Regions from separate parts of the Kocuria sediminis genome, predicted to be linked through region 1. Evidence: riboswitches for the same ligand, from Rfam matches in the RefSeq annotation. Region 1 holds a riboswitch; each other region holds the start of a gene.
What was found. A riboswitch is a leader RNA that binds a small molecule or an ion and turns the genes downstream of it on or off. The one in region 1 is predicted to bind cyclic di-AMP.
Positions count from the first base shown of each region.

Region 2: it holds a riboswitch for cyclic di-AMP, as region 1 does, so the genes downstream of both, GMA12_RS16350 (C40 family peptidase) here and GMA12_RS09805 (NlpC/P60 family protein) in region 1, are expected to answer to the same signal.
Region 3: it holds a riboswitch for cyclic di-AMP, as region 1 does, so the genes downstream of both, GMA12_RS17250 (C40 family peptidase) here and GMA12_RS09805 (NlpC/P60 family protein) in region 1, are expected to answer to the same signal.
Region 4: it holds a riboswitch for cyclic di-AMP, as region 1 does, so the genes downstream of both, GMA12_RS05420 (C40 family peptidase) here and GMA12_RS09805 (NlpC/P60 family protein) in region 1, are expected to answer to the same signal.

Region 1 is NZ_WOGU01000007.1:93,656-97,614, reverse strand. Features, by position in the region: gene GMA12_RS09815 (2-hydroxyacid dehydrogenase) at 1-198, opposite strand, end outside; gene GMA12_RS09810 (pyridoxal phosphate-dependent aminotransferase) at 195-1,394, opposite strand; gene GMA12_RS09805 (NlpC/P60 family protein) at 1,612-2,112, opposite strand; cyclic di-AMP (ydaO/yuaA leader) riboswitch at 2,118-2,303, opposite strand; gene GMA12_RS09800 (alpha/beta fold hydrolase) at 2,781-3,716, opposite strand.
Region 2 is NZ_WOGU01000017.1:42,463-46,421, reverse strand. Features, by position in the region: gene GMA12_RS16370 (methyltransferase family protein) at 1-69, opposite strand, end outside; gene GMA12_RS16365 (ArsR/SmtB family transcription factor) at 246-578, shown strand; gene GMA12_RS16360 (cation efflux transmembrane domain-containing protein) at 575-1,294, shown strand; gene GMA12_RS16355 (hypothetical protein) at 1,349-1,654, opposite strand; cyclic di-AMP (ydaO/yuaA leader) riboswitch at 1,848-2,038, shown strand; gene GMA12_RS16350 (C40 family peptidase) at 2,044-2,670, shown strand; gene GMA12_RS16345 (ArsR/SmtB family transcription factor) at 3,111-3,479, shown strand; gene GMA12_RS16340 (cation diffusion facilitator family transporter) at 3,476-3,959, shown strand, end outside.
Region 3 is NZ_WOGU01000022.1:17,648-21,606, forward strand. Features, by position in the region: gene GMA12_RS17240 (DUF305 domain-containing protein) at 1-27, opposite strand, end outside; gene GMA12_RS17245 (four-helix bundle copper-binding protein) at 442-852, opposite strand; cyclic di-AMP (ydaO/yuaA leader) riboswitch at 1,452-1,643, shown strand; gene GMA12_RS17250 (C40 family peptidase) at 1,650-2,303, shown strand; gene GMA12_RS17255 (C40 family peptidase) at 2,578-3,504, shown strand.
Region 4 is NZ_WOGU01000003.1:246,736-250,694, reverse strand. Features, by position in the region: gene serC (phosphoserine transaminase) at 1-1,117, opposite strand, end outside; gene GMA12_RS05425 (metal-dependent transcriptional regulator) at 1,340-2,029, shown strand; cyclic di-AMP (ydaO/yuaA leader) riboswitch at 2,380-2,569, shown strand; gene GMA12_RS05420 (C40 family peptidase) at 2,575-3,240, shown strand; gene GMA12_RS05415 (C40 family peptidase) at 3,540-3,959, shown strand, end outside.

The DNA of each region.
Region 1 (3,959 bases):
CGGGCCGGCGGCGTCGAGCAGCTCGGCGTCGATGCGCTCGGTGAGCAGGCTCACCACGGCGTCGGCGCCGGCCACGCGCCGCAGGAGCTCCTCGCGGCCGATCGACTCCGGGCCCGGCCAGGCGTCGACCTCGTGCTCGGCGCGGAGCTTCTCGATCGCGGCGTCGGGCACCCGTCCCGTGACGACGACCCGGCTCATGCCGACTCGATCCACTGGCGCAGGCGGTCGAGGCCGACGCGGATGTCGTCGACGTCGATGCCCGAGTAGGCGAGCCGGATGTACTGTCGCTCCTCGCCCGGTTGGCGTCGGCCGAAGTGCTCCCGCGTGCAGAAGGACACGCCGGTCTGCTGCAGGGCCGCCGTGGCGAAGTCGCCGACTTCGGTGCAGCCCATGCGCTCCATGGCGGCGGTGACGTCGGGGAACAGGTAGAACGTCGAGTGCGGGACGGCCACGTGCATGCCGGGCGTGGCGTTCACCAGCTCACAGGCGGCGTCCCGGCGCTCGCGCAGGACGTCGAGCATCTGCTGCACGGGTTCCTGGGGGCCGCGGAGGGCTTCGATGCCGGCCCACTGCACGTAGTGGGTGGTGCACGACTCGTCGTTGGTGTTGAGCGTGCTGAGCACCTTGGCGATCTCGGGCGGTGCGACGGCGCAGCCGAGGCGTGAGCCGGTCATGGCGAACTTCTTGCTGAACGTGTAGAGGATGACGGTGCGCTCGGCCATGCCGGGCAGTGACGCGATCGAGTTCGAGACCCCCTCGTAGCGCGTCTCGAAGTAGGCCTCGTCGGAGAGCACCCAGAGGTTGTGCTCCTGGGCAAGCTGCGCGACGGCCTCGCGCTCGGCCGCCGTCGACTCGGCCGAGATGGGGTTCTGCAGGTCGTTGTAGATGATGGCGACCGTGTGCGGGGTGATCGAGGCGCGCACCTGGTCGAGGTCGATCGCGAAGCCGCTCTCCGTGGGGAGATAGCGGTACGGCACGGACGTGCCCCCGAGGTACTCGATCTGCGACTCGTAGATCGGGAAGCCGGGGTTCGGGTAGAGCACCTCCTGGCCGGGGTTCATGACCGCCTGCAGGAACTTCGTGATGACGGGCTTGCCGCCGGGCATCACGACGATGTTGTCGGGGGTGAGGCCGATGCCGCGACGCGAGCCGATGTCCTCGGCGAGGGCCTCCCGCAGCTGCGGAATGCCGGGGCCGGGGCAGTAGCCCGTGTAGCCGTCGGCGATAGCCCGGTTCATGGCCTCGACGATGTGCGGGGCCGTCGGGATGTTGATGTCGCCGAGGTGGAAGGGGTACACGCGGTTCCCCTGTGCCTTCCAGGCGGCCGCGGCCTGGGCGACGCTGAAGGCCGTTTCGGTCCCCAGCCGGTCGAGCCGGTGTGCGAGTTGCCGCATGCTGTTCCACTCCTCGTCGAGTCGGCGATCGATCCACTGCTGGATCCGCACTGAGCATACGACTCATATATCAGTCTGGGAAGAGTAGTCCCGGAGGGATGTCCCCGTCGGTCCAGTCGCGGGGTGTCCCGCATCCAGAGGTTGTGCCCGTGGAGCGCGGAAGTGCGGTTCCCGCCGGGACGGCCGGGAACCGCACTTCCCCCTCACGGGCCTGGGGTCAGCGCACGCGGATGTAGACGGGACCCGAGCCGACGTTAACGGTCTGGATGACCGTCTGGTTGCCGTTCCAGCCGCCGTGGACGGCCTTGCCGCCGCCGATGTACACGGCGATGTGGGCGAAGCCCATGCCGCCGTTGGCGTAGTAGACCAGGTCACCGGGCTGGGCCTGGGCGGCGGAGACCCGGGTGCCGAGGTTCAGGTAGGAGACCGGCCACCCGTGGTGGTTGATCCCGGCCGCGCGCAGGGACTTGGTGACCAGGGAGGTGCAGTCCTGCGTCACGCCGAGCTGGCTCCTGGCGGCGGCGGCGATGGTCGCAGCCTTGCCGGACTGGGACTGGATGCTGAGGAGCTGCTGGGGGGCTGCGGCCGGGGCGGCCTGGGCCGGGGCCACGCTGCCGAGCGCCATGGCGCCGGCGGCGACCGCCAGGGTCGCCGTGCGCCCCAGGGGGAACGAGCGCTGGGCGCGGTGGCGGGGCGTGCGGGAGTGGAAGATGGGCATGAGTGATGTCCTCCCTCTTGCCTGCGAGGTGAGCTGTCGGATGCGGGTGGGAGACACCCGGTCGCAGGGTGGAGGCCCTGGCGACTTAACCCCTAGGTCCCGGGGGAGGGGCCGTTTCTGGTTCCCCCGCTTCTGCCGAGCGATGTGTTCAGGGGGCCCCGGGCACCGGCAGAATTCGGCGATGTGCACGGGGGTGCCGATCAGTGGGGGAATCGGCACGGAGAGAAAACTAATCGAAAAGTAACGAGAAAGTCTCGTTTTGATCACGGGCGCGTCTCGGAATCTGTTGCGATTCGGTTGTGGGCCTTCGCGCTCGCGCGAAGTTGCGTGGTGAGGGGTGCCGACGGGGATCCTCCAGGAGGCGCATCTCAGGACAAAAGTGGGCTTGACCTGGGGCTCTGTTCCATTCGTGTCCGCCGGAGAGTCCGCCCCTGCCCTGGGGCGGGGTGTCCGGGGTGACACGCGCGTTATGGCGCGAGAAACCGCGGGGAATGCTTCGCGGAGCATTAGGCAGCCAGCGTGAGCGGCACCTTGGTGGGGGCGGAAAGGACGACCTTTTAGTGGGCCCCAGGGTTCACACGGGAATTCGCTAAAAGAAAATATTGCGTTAGTAATGACCGCCCGGGGGAGGGGGGCGGTTTTTCGCGGACGCTTCCGGCGTGCCGGCCCTATCGCCCGTCCTCGTCGACCTCGGCGGCGTCGAGCAGGTCGTCCAGGACCCGATCGAGTCGGGCCACGAGGGAGAGGTGCCCCTCGCGCTCCAGCAGGTGCGCCCGGGCGCCCGGCACGTGCGCGGCGAGCCACTCCCCGTGGGTCACCGGGACGGCGCGGTCCTCCCGGCCGTGCCAGATCCGTGTCGGCACGGCGATCTCCTCCACGGCGAAGCCCCACGCGCGGTCCACCGCGAGGTCGTCGTCGCGCCAGCCCACGATGCCCTGGCGCAGGGAGTGCTCGGCCGCGCCCATGACGTAGTCGGCGAAGTCCCCGGTCATCACCGCCCGGTCCACCGGCGGGAGCATGGCGCGCAGCAGCTCGACGACGTCGCCATCCGGCGCCGAGGCGGCCGCGGTCATGGCCTGCACCTGTTCCGCGAGGTAGGCCTCGAGCGCCCGGCGTCCCTGCCGGGCGGCGGTGAACTCGGCCGCGCTGTCCTCGTCCATCCCGGCGACCGGGTCCAGTCCCTCGGCGCGCGGCGGGGCGTAGCCGGCCAGGGAGGCGACCGCGCGGCAGCGGCCGGGCAGCAGCGCGCCGCAGGCCAGGGCGCGCGGGCCGCCGCTGGACCAGCCCAGGGCGAGGAATTCCTCCGCACCCAGCTCGTCCAGGACGCACCGGGTGTCGGCCACGGCGCCGGCCACCGTGCCGGGGGCCGTCTGCTCCGGGAGCGGGTCCGAGGCGCCGTAGCCGGGACGCGAGACGGTGAGCACCTGGAGCCCGCGGTCCGCGGCCGCGCGCTCGAGCGGCCCGAACGGGACCGCGGCGCTGGGCGCGCCGTGGTGGAAGACGACCGGCAGGCCGCCGGGCGGGCCGGTGAGCCGGAACTCCAGGCGGCGCCCGTCCGGCGCGGTGACGCTGCGGTTGCCCTGGTCCTCCGAAAGTGTGCTCATGCCGTCCCCGCTCTTTGGTGGCCGCCGTTGTGCCGCTGTGGCGACTGGTGGCCCTCACGCTAGGACTCGGCAGTGCCCGGGACCAGGGCGGCGGCGGCATGTGACGGGTCGGCGCCGGGTGCGACGGCAGTGCGGTCCGCTCGGCGTGGGTGTCCTGCTCCACCGCTCGGCCGAGCTCGTCACGACCGCTGGCTGTGTCACCCGCAGCGTCGTCGTGATCCGGTGCTCCGCGGGACCTCGCCG
Region 2 (3,959 bases), on a different contig from region 1:
CCCGAACGCGGCCACCAGACCGGTCAGGTACAGGCCCAGCGCGAGGGCCGGGGCCAAGTCAGTCATCATCGTCGTCCTCCTCGATTGGACGGGCCCGTCCAGGCCTTCCAGCTTTCAAGAGCGGTGCCGGCCAGGGCGGCACAAGTGAACTCAACAACGGCCTGGGGCCCAACCGTGCCGGTGAGCCGGTAACGCCCCGTGGAGCCATGACACTGACAGTACATAGGTTCGTGTACCTTTGGGGCATGAGCACGGTGACCCTCACACATGCCTCGGCCCTGTCCCGGCTGGGTAATGCCCTCTCGGATGCGACGCGCACCCAGGTCCTGCTGGCCCTGCGCGAAGGACCGGCCCGGCCCTCGGAGCTGGCTCAATCCCTTGGTGTCTCCAAGCAGGTGATGTCCAATCAGCTGGCCTGCCTGCGTGGCTGCGGGCTGGTGGCCTCTACCCCGGAAGGGCGTAGCACCTGGTACTCCCTGGCCGATCCCCGCCTGGGCGAGGCCCTGGGGGACCTGCTGGAGCTGGTCATCACCGTGGACCCGACCTGCTGCTCCCCGGAAGGATGCACCTGCGCATGACCTCTCTGACCCTGGGTCCTAAGCCCGTCACCGATGCCCGCCGAGCGGTGCTGCACCGGCGGGTGCGCTGGATCGTGGCCGGCACCATCACCTACAACGTGCTCGAGGCGATCATCGCGATCACCGCCGGGCGCATTGCGTCCTCCTCGGCACTGATCGGGTTCGGCCTGGACTCCATCGTCGAGGTCCTCTCGGCGGCCGCGGTGGCCTGGCAGTTCGCCGCCCCCGACCCGCACCGCCGGGAGAAGATGGCCATGCGGGTGATCGCCCTCTCCTTCTTCGGGCTGGCCACCTTCGTCACCATCGACGCGATCCGCACCCTGGCCGGGGCCGCCGAACCCGAGCACTCCCCGGTGGGGATCGTGCTGGCGGCCGTGAGCCTGGTGATCATGCCGTTCCTGTCCTGGTTCGAACGCCGCACCGGCCGGGAACTGGGCTCGGCTTCGGCGGTGGCCGACTCGAAGCAGACCTTGCTGTGCACCTACCTCTCGGCCGTGCTCCTGGTGGGCCTGGTGCTCAACAGCACCCTGGGCTGGTCCTGGGCCGATCCGCTGGCTGCCCTGGTGATCGCCGCCGTGGCCGTGAAGGAAGGGCTGGAAGCTTGGCGCGGGGATGCCTGCTGCGCCCCGATCTCGGTCCTCACTGCCGAAGACAGCACACGTGACAGCGACGGCTGTGGCGGATGCGGGGCCACCTGCACCTGCTGCGCCCACTGAAATTCAGCCCGCACGCACCGGCACCGCGTGACAGGCGCCGGTGCGTGCGGCTTCTCAGATGCCCGGGTAGGCGGGAATCGCGGCGGACAGCGCGCAATCCTCCGATGAGCAGAAGCGGGCCCTACGCGCCGGTAGCCCGATTGGGGCTTCGGTGGGCATTTCTCCGGCCACCATGCTGATCATCGCCCCACCGGTCACCACCAGGACCGACAGAGCCAGGGCGTCCGCGGCCTGGTGCAGGGTGAAGTAACCCAGGGTGGGCCCGAGCAGGATCAGGACGGCGAAGCCTAGAGCCAGCAGGCCCCGGCGGCGCCGGGTGATGTGTGCCCGGCGAACCCGTGGCGATGCTAGGAGCACCACTGAGTACGCGCCTCCTCAGGCCCTCCCATAATTTCCAGGAAATTCACAGAAGAAATTCGATAAAACTCTAGGGATTTATCAAATCTTGATCTTCTTCTTCATGATCTCTATACATTCTCGAATCCGACTGTGATTGTTTCGTGATCATCTTGTACTCTTCGGTGCGTGCCGACCGCTGATCCTGTCGGCGCCCTCGTGCACATCGCCGAATTCTGCCGGTGCCCGGGGCCCATGCACAGAAACTGCTTGGCAGAAGCGGGGGAACCATTTCCGGTCCCGATGATCCGGGGCCTTGGGGTTAAGCCGTTCAGAGCGCACGCGCTCCGCGGCCGGGTGTCTCCCACCCGAATCCGACAGCTCACCTCGTAGGCAAAGGGAGGAACACACCCATGGCTATTTTCAAGCAGAACACTGCCCGCCACCGCGCCGAGACCACCTCTCACGCCGTGCGCAACACCACGATCGCCGCCGCCGCCGGCGCCGCGATCGTCGGCTCCATCGCCCCGGCCCAGGCCTACGCCGAGATCCCCGCCGCCAGTGGAACTTCCTATGCGGCTCCGGCCTCCGCGATGGCCGACCTGGCCTCCTACACCTATCAGGCCCCCGCTGCGCAGGCCCCGACCGTTCAGGCTGCCTCGTCCGTGAGCCCGCAGTCCACCACCACGACCGCGATTACCCCGGCCGCCGGCGGGATCGTCGGCACCGCCCAGCAGGGCGTGGGGGGCGGCTACGTCTGGGGTGGAACCTCGTTCGGCGCCTGGGACTGCTCCGGCTTCACCCAGTGGGTTTACGCCCAGAACGGCATCGACCTGCCCCGCACGAGCTTCCAGCAGATCGCCGCCGCCACGCCGACCACCACTCCGCAGCCTGGTGACCTGGTGTCCCAGAACGGCGGCAACCACATCGGCATCTACATCGGCGGCGGCAAGATGATCTCGGCGCTGAACCCGACCCAGGGGACCTTCGTTCACTCCGTCAACGCCATGGCCCTCGACGGGTACTACACCTACCGCTGAGTCTCGCCACAACGCCGGTGGCCACGCCTCCTGAAGCCATTCCCCCAGTGCGGGGTGCCTCGAAAGCACCAACACCTGAAAGCCTTTCAAGGTACCCCGCGCCAGTGGTCGGAGCCACGAACAGCAGCGTCACGGTCCTGCCGTGGCGTGAGTCGGTGGCCAACGGACGGGGCAGGAGGCGACCTTGCCGGCCGACCCATAGGGCACCCGCGGCCACGCCTGCACTCCCGCTGAACTGGATTGGCCCCCTCCTGCCACGCAGGGGCGACGCTGCGGCAGGACGACCCGCCGGGGGCGCGGTGCGCGATCGGGGAACGGGGATGCCGCAGTGGCGGACGGCATCCCCGTCCGCCCATACCGTAGGAACGCAAGCTGGACGTTGCCCGGGCCTCGTTCGACCCCCATCCCGTTTGATACAGATTCTGCTGTACGGTTATGGCATGAGGATCTTGTCCCCGGTCGAGGTGATGTCCCGGTTCGGCAAAGCACTGGCCGATCCCACTCGGGCCGCGGTGCTCTTGCAGCTGCAGCAGGGCCCGGCGGTGCCCTCGGAGCTGGCGGCTCGGATCGGGGTGAGTCGCCAGATCCTGTCCAATCATCTGGCCTGCTTGCGTGACTGCGGGTTGGTCGTGGGCGTGCCGATCGGGCGCAATGTGCGCTATGAGCTCTCGGACCCGAAGCTGGCTCATGCCCTAGAGGACCTGCTGGGCACCATCCTCACCGTCGAGGCGGTGTGCCGGTGCGGCACCCCTGAGTGCACCGCCGAGGACCTTGCTGATGACGCCACCGTCCAGGAGGTCCCGGCATGAGCGGGGAACACCACCACGCCCATGCCGCCACCGGGCGGCGGGGCAAGCTGGCGGTGGTCTTCCTCATCACCGCCACGATCATGGTCGCCGAGATCATCGGTGCTATGATCTCGGGCAGTCTGGCGCTGCTGGCCGATGCCGGGCACATGTTCACCGACTCGGCCGGATTGCTGATCGCTTTCATCGCCGCGACCCTGGCGCTGAAGCCGGCCACGGACAAGCGCACCTGGGGCTACAAGCGCGCCGAAATCGTGGCCGCAGCCGCACAAGCATCCGTACTGCTGGCCGTGGGCGGGTTCGTGGCCGTCGAAGGGGTGCGCCGGCTGCTGGAGCCCCCGGAAGTCGAGTCCTCGGCCATGCTCTGGTTCGGGGTGATCGGGTTGGCCGGCAACATCATCGGGTTGGTCATCCTGGCCTCGGGGCGGGGAGAGAACCTGAACATGAAGGCCGCCTTCCTGGAGGTCGCCAATGACGCGCTGG
Region 3 (3,959 bases), on a different contig from region 1:
GCGGCCAAGGAACTGGGTGGAACGCATGATGATGTCTCTTTTCCACGATGAAGAAGCTCGACCCCGATGTGCCGGCCTCGGCAATCCGCCCGTGCCCGACGTGCGCCCAAGCCGCGCGGGTAGAGCTGTACTGAACAGGGAGCGGGGGAAGAGGAAACCCGCCTCCGGGCGGGCCCGATCAGCCCATCAGGATCCTCTTTCACCGACGGAGACCCGTCACGGGTATCCGCCGGTCAGCGTCTGAGCCTGCAGAAAAGGCCAAGTTCCCGCGGAAGCCGCTCTCCACGGAACCCCCGGTAGGGGGCCATCACCCAGGCGGCGGGTGCGTCATGGCGGTGGCCCCCTCCGCAGAGGAGATCCGGCCCGTGACGCCGATCCCGGTGGCCACGGGTGTCCTCACCGCCCCCGCCGCCCGGGTGATGGGTCTGTGGGAGGCGAGACTCAGCCCAGGGAGGCGACCAGTTCGGCGCAGGCGGCCTCGCACCGCCGGCAGGCCTCGGCACAAATCCGGCAGTGCTCGTGCATGGACGCGTGCTGCTCGCACTCATCTGCACACGCCTTGCAGGCCATCTGGCAGGCCTTGATCGCATCCAAGGTGATGTTCGCGTCGTAGCCGGTGTGCCGCGAGAGCACACGTCCGGTGGCCTCGCACAGGTCCGCGCAGTCGAGGTTGGTGCGGATGCACTTGGTCAGCTCGGCGACCATGTCCTCGGACAGGCAGGCATCCGCGCAGGCGGTACAGGTCTGGGCGCACTGGAAACAGGCCTGGATACAGGCGGCCAGCTTCCCCTTGTCCACCCCGCCGAGGTCCTTCGGGTAGGCCTCCAGCATCGCACTCACGTGATGGGTCATGGCTTGCTCCTTCGTCGGCTTCCTCGAGGAGACGAACCAGCCGGAACCAGCCCGCCATACCATCGACAGTAAACTGCCTTTTCCGTGTGGCGCGCCCCAAATTCTTGAAGATTTGATGAAGATCCAGGCCACAGTGGCGCACAGCGCTACTCCCTCGGGCGGCCTTCTCCGCCGGGGATCCGGGCAATTATGGAGTTTTCATGAAGAAATCGCGCTGCGCGGCCCAGAACGGCATCCCCGAAACTTCTCAATCTGAAGGAAAGCTCAAGGAATCCTCAAAGTCTTCTCCGTGCCACCCCTCGTGATACTGAAGGCCGCCCACGACCCAAAACCCCCTCGCCCTGGGGGGTGGTGTCCATGCAGGGCCGTGCACTGACGCCATTTCCCCTAGTCACACGGCATTGGATGCGACGCCAGTCGTGATGCGGAGCCACAGGAGCGACGAACCCACGGCTTCTGGGCCGGGCCTTTTCAGAGTCGGCAGCCAAAGCTTTCAGACCCGGCCGAAGAAAGAATCCGGGCCGTGATCTAAACGTGACACTTTCGTTATGAGTGGGCTACTGTCCACTGCGTGCCGCTGATTGATCCGGTCGGCGCCCTCGTGCACATCGCCGAATTCTGCCGGTGCTCGGGGTTCCTGAAGAGAAATCGCTTGGCAGAAGCGGGGGAACCATTTTCGGTCCTGGGGTCCGGGACCTAGGGGTTAAGTCACCCGGAACGCATGCGTCCGGGGCGGCCGGGTGTCTCCCACCCGCATCCGACAGCTCACCTCGTAGGCAAAGGGAGGAACACACCCCATGACCATTTTTAAGCGCCGTACTGCCCGCCACCGCGCCGAGACCACCTCGCCCCTGGTGCGTACCACCACGGTCGCGGCTGCCGCAGGTGCGGCAGTGATCGGCTCCATCGCCCCGGCTCAGGCCTACGCCGAGGTCCCGACGGACACCGCCACTGCCTACTCGGCCCCCGCGTCCGCTCTGGCGGCCTACTCTTCGACAGCCCCCCGGGCCGTCGTTGCCCCCCAGGCCGTCTCCCCCCAGGCCTCGGCGGCTCCTGAGCAGAGCGCTTCGACCGCGACGGTGTCCACCCAGTCGACGGATATCACCGAGATCACCGGCGCGTCCGGGATTGTGGGCACCGCGATGCAGGGCGCCGGCACCGGCTACGTCTGGGGCGGGACCGCCTTCGGCGCCTGGGACTGCTCCGGATTCACGAAGTGGGCCTACGCCCAGAACGGCATCGAGATCCCCCGCACCAGCTTCCAGCAGATCGCCGCGGCCACCCCCACGACCAACCCGCAGCCCGGAGACCTCGTCTCCCAGAACGGCGGGGCCCACATCGGCATCTACATCGGCGGGGGCAAAATGATCTCCGCCCTGAACCCCGCCCAGGGCACCTTCGTCCACTCCGTCAACGCCATGCCGGTGGACGGGTACTACACCTACCGCTGACCCGGTGCGCCCTCCGCAACGGCCTGAGTCGCTGCGGAGGGCCCCGGTCGTTGCAGCTGCTGATCCAGGGAATTCCTGCCTCGCGAGTGAGTTTTTCCTCCCCTGCAGACACCCCACCGTTCCTCCACTTCTCCGCCGTGCGCGGTGCTCCTGATCCGGGGCCCGCTCTGCCGGACCCCGCGACATCTTGCGCCCCCGAGCGGGGTGCTCCGTGCTGTCACCGCACCGTTCCGGCAGATCCGCCCGGCCCGCCAGAAAGCCTGCACAACTCCTCATGACTCGTGACCTGACCTCCCCCAACGGCATCACCTCCCTCCTCACCGGCAAGGCCCGCACCGTGGCCGCCGTCGCCGCCTTCTCCGGCCTGGCCCTGGCCACCACCGTCTCGGTGCAGGCCACCCCGGCCCCGGATGCCTCCGCTGAGGCTCCGCTGTCGGCCGTCGCTGCCGCCACCCCCACCGCAGCGCCCACCCCGTCCCTGGAGCCGGTCGCCCACGTGACCACAGCCGAGAAGCAGACCGACCAGAAGACCGAGCAGAAGAAGGCCGAGCATAAGAAGACCGAGCAGAAGCTCGATGTTCCGGCCGTTGTGGCACCCGGTGGGGCCGTTCCGGCGCCGGCCGCCACGCCCGTTTCGGCCAACGCACCGGCCAACACACTCGCCGCGAAGCCAGTTGTCCAAGAAGCAGCTATTCAAGAACCAGTCGTCCAGACGGTCCCGGAGCCTGTCACCGAGCCTGCCCCGGTGGCGGTTCCCGCCCGGGAACCAGCCGCGCAGGCTGGCCCGAGGACCGCCGTCGCTTCTGCCCCAAAGCCAGCTACGCCGGCCGCTCCGTCCGCTGAGCGCACGGTCACCTCGCTGAGCTCGCCCTCCGGCAAGAGCGCGACCATCGCCTCCGCTGCCATGGGACAACTAGGCACCGGTCAAGACTGCACCGCAGCGGTGAGCAACGCCCTGCGGGCGGCCGGGATCAACTTCCGCGGGTGGCCGGCTGATTACTTCACGCTCGGCACCCGGGTCTCCGCCGGCCAGGCCCAGCCCGGCGATCTCGTCTACTACGCCGATGGCGGCATGGGCACAGCCCACATCGGCGTCTACATCGGCGGCGGCAAGGCCGTCCACGGCGGCTGGAACGGTGGCAGCACCGTCGTCGACAGCGTCAACGTGGGCACCGGCCCGGTCTACATCCGCGTGCGCTGACCGCACGCAAACACCGATTCCGGGTGCGCGGTTCCTGGCCGGCCAGACAGGTTCCGCGCCCCCGGGATCCACGCCTGGGGGCACTTTTAGGTATCAAGGCAGCCGGCCGTTGTCGTGCCGGCATCCCGGGTGCATCCCACTGGAGTTGTCTGCGCTCAACCGCCTTGATGTCGACGATGACCCCATTCGATGTAGAGCTGGGAAGGCTGCGGTGTTCTTCGGATGACAAGACCCGGCACAGTCCCTGACCACCCTCCAGCGGCCAACGCCCTCAGCTCCGATGACCCTGGAGAAGATGACCCTGGAGAAGTCGGCCCCTCGTTGAAGGGGGGGCGGGCCGGGATCCGGGGCGGGATGCACCGGGAACCGTTGGCGTGGCGACGTTGCGAGATGCCGCCCCGCCGTTGGACGCCGTTTTCCCGGGCAGCGTGCATGAATAACTCATATCCTTCCGG
Region 4 (3,959 bases), on a different contig from region 1:
GCCCGTCGACGACGTGGTCCACGCAGGCCAGCAGCCGCGCCACGTCGTCGGGCTCGATCGACACGAACGTGGCGATCCGCAGCTGGTTGCGCCCCAGCTTGCGGTAGGGCTCCACGTCCACCACGCCGTGGGCGCGCAGCACGGCGGCCACGGCGGCGGCGTCCACGGTCGAGTCGAAGTCCACCGTGGTGATCACCGTGGAGCGGTCCTGCGGGCGGGGCACGAAGGGGGCGGCGAAGGGGGAGGCCTCGGCCCAGGCGTAGACCAGGTCGGAGGACTCCTTCGTGCGGGCCGCCGCCCAGGCCATGCCGCCCCGGTCGTTGAGCCAGCGCAGCTGCTCGTCGAGCATCACGAGCGTGGCCAGCGCGGGGGTGTTGTAGGTCTGGTCCTTGCGCGAGTTCTCCAGGGCCGCGGTCAGCTTCAGGAAGTCGGGGACCCAGCGGCCCGAGGCGCCGATCCGCTCGATCCGCTCGATCGCGGCGGGGGAGAAGGCCCCCAGCCACAGCCCGCCGTCGGAGCCGAGGTTCTTCTGCGGGGAGAAGTAGTAGACGTCCGCCGCGGAGAGGTCCGCGGCCATTCCGCCCGCGGCCGAGGTGGCGTCGACCAGCACCAGCGCCTCGTCCGCGATGCCGGCGGGCCGCACCACGGGGGCGGCCACCCCGGTGGAGGTCTCGTTCTGGGGCCACGCGTAGACGTCCACGCCGTCCTCGGCCCGCGGCTCCGGCCGGGTGCCGGGCAGGGACTCCAGCACCGAGGAGGCCTCCAGGAACGGCGCGGCGCCGGTGGCCTGGGCGAACTTGGCGCCGAACTCGCCGAACACCAGGTGCTGGGCCTTCCGCTCGACCAGCCCGAAGACGGCGGCGTCCCAGAAGGCGGTGGCCCCGCCGAGCCCGAGCAGGACCTCGTGCCCCTCGGGGAGACCGAGGAACTGCGCCAGGCCCTCGCGCACCGAGCCCACGAGCTGCCGGACCGGTGCCTGCCGGTGGGAGGTCCCGAGCATCCCCGCCCCGGCCCGGGCGACGGCGTCGACCTGCTCCGGGCGGACCTTGGAGGGCCCGGCGCCGAACCGGCCGTCGGCGGGCAGCAGGTGCTGGGGGATGGTGACGTGTGCGGACAACGGGTGCTCCCTCATGACGGACGTGCGGCGGGCGGCGGGCGCGGCGGCCGCGCAGGGGCGTGCGCGGCGGGGCCCCGGCCCATTCTGCCCCACCCGGGACCGCCCCCCGCCGCCGGGGCGCGGTCCCCTCCGCGCCGGGGGCACGCGGACTAAGCTCGTGCGGGAAGACCGGACCGGGCGGGATCCCCGGGGACGGACGGCCGGACGAAGGATGACTGAGGCATGAGCGATCTGATCGACACGACGGAGATGTACCTGCGGACCGTGCTCGAGCTCGAGGAGGAGGGCATCACGCCCATGCGGGCGCGCATCGTCGAGCGCCTCGACCACTCCGGGCCGACCGTCTCGCAGACGGTGTCCCGGATGGAGCGCGACGGACTGCTGACGGTGGGATCCGACCGCTCCCTGGTGCTCACCGAGCTGGGCCGCGAACGAGCGGTGCAGGTGATGCGCAAGCACCGTCTGGCGGAGCGGCTGCTGGCCGACGTCATCGGACTGGACCTGGCTCAGGTCCACGACGAGGCGTGCCGCTGGGAGCACGTGATGAGCGAGCAGGTCGAGCGGCGCCTGGTGGACTTGCTGCACAGCCCCCGCTACTCCCCGTACGGCACGCCGATCCCGGGTCTGGCCGCACTGGGCGTCGGGGACAGCCCGACGGCGGCGGGGCACCCCTCCCTGCTCGAGGCCGCCCGCGCGGATCCGGAGGGGACGCACACCGTGGCGCTGCTGCCGGAGGTCGTGCAGGCCGACGCCGCGCTGCTGGGCGTGCTGAGCGACGTGGGCGTGCTCACCGGGGCCGTGGTCCGGGCCCGCGTGGAGGGCCAGCGGGTGCGGATCGAGGTGGCCGAGACCGGCCGGTCCGCGGAGATCGACCTGCGCACGGCCGGGGCCATCCGGGTCCTCGCCGCCTGAGCGCGCACCCGGCCGTCCCCCTGCGCGGGACCCGTCGCAGGGCACGTCGCGGGGTCCGGCCCGAGACCCGACCACCCTTGTGGGGACGTTCACAAGGCACTTTCGGCCAGTCCGGCCGGATGACGCCCCGTCCGCGGTGAACGCCCTGGTGAGCGGCCGTGTCCGGGGTGCCCTGACCCTCGCTCCACCGTGCGCCGGCGCATCGCACTGATAGCGGAGGGCGACACAATCCGCGGGTTTCCATTCCCTGTGCGATGCAATTCCGTGATCGTTCGTGATCAAAACGTGACACTTCCGTAACCGGTCATGTATTGTTCAACGCGTGCCGATCACTGGTCGGATCGGCGCCCTCGTGCACATCGCCGAATTCTGCCGGTGCCCGGGGCCCATGCACAGAAACTGCTTGGCAGAAGCGGGGGAACCATTTCCGGTCCCGATGATCCGGGGCCTTGGGGTTAAGTCGCCGGAGCGCACGCGCTCCGCGGCCGGGTGTCTCCCACCCGAATCCGACAGCTCACCTCGTAGGCAAAGGGAGGAACACACCCATGGCTATTTTCAAGCAGAACACTGCCCGCCACCGCGCCGAGACCACCTCTCACGCCGTGCGCAACACCACGATCGCCGCCGCAGCCGGCGCCGCGATCGTCGGCTCCATCGCCCCGGCCCAGGCCTACGCCGAGATCCCCGCGTCCTCCGGCGCCGCCTACTCGGCCCCGGCCCCGGCCGCCGCCTCGCTGGCTTCCTACACCTACGAGGCCCCCGTCGCCGCGCAGCCCGCGGCCCCGGCCTACCAGGCCCCCGCCCCCGCCGCGCAGCCGGCCGCCTCCACCGCCAGCGTGACCCCGCAGTCCAACGCCACGAGCGAGATCCCCGCGGCCGCCGGCGGCATCGTGGGCACCGCCCAGCAGGGCATCGGCTCCGGCTACGTCTACGGCGGCACCGCCTTCGGCGCCTGGGACTGCTCCGGCTTCACCCAGTGGGTCTTCGCCCAGAACGGCATCGACCTGCCCCGCACCACCTGGGCCCAGTTCGCCGCCGGCACCCCGGTGTCCACCCCGCAGCCCGGCGACCTCGTCTCCCAGAACGGCGGCGGTCACGTGGGCATCTACATCGGCGGCGGCAAGATGATCTCCGCGCTGAACCCGTCGCAGGGCACGCAGATCCACTCCGTCAACGCGATGCAGCTCGACGGCTACTACCGGATCGGCTGATCCGGCTCGTCCCCCGCGGCAGCCTCAGGGTCGCCGCGGGGGACACCCGGTCCTCCCCGGACCACCGCGACCCGCACTCCCGGGTCCGCCCCGCACCCCCGTCTCCTCGGGTGCTGTGCGCCCCGTCCCCCCGGACATCCCTCCTCCATTCCCCCGCCGTGCGCGGCCTTCCGCATCCGGAACGCCGCGCTGCCGGAGATCGCATCACCCCGCGCGCCCCCGCGCGGGGTGATCCGTGCTGTCACCGCAGTCTCCCGGCAGGTTCGCCCGGCCCTCCAGAAAGCCTGCTGAATCCCCCCATGACTCGTGACCTGAACTCCTCGACCGGCATCGGCTCCCTCCTCTCGGGCAAGGCCCGCACCGTGGCCGCCGTCGCCGCCTTCTCCGGCCTGGCGCTGGCCACCACCGTCTCCGCCCAGGAGGCACCGGCCCAGGAGGCCGCCGCCGACGCCCCGCTGTCCGCCGTGGCCGCTGCGACCCCCTCCGCCGCCCCCACCGTCTCCCTCGAGCCGGCCGCCCACATGACGAAGGCCCAGAAGGCGTCCGAGCAGAAGGCGGAGCAGAAGGCCGCGAAGAAGGCGGAGCAGAAGACGGCGGAGCCGGAGACCCGTGCGACCGTCCAGCAGCAGGCGGGGACGCCGACCGCGCAGCCGGTCGTCACCCCGGCCCCGCAGCCGGCCGCCCCCGCGATCCAGGCGGCTCCTGTCGTGGCGCAGGCG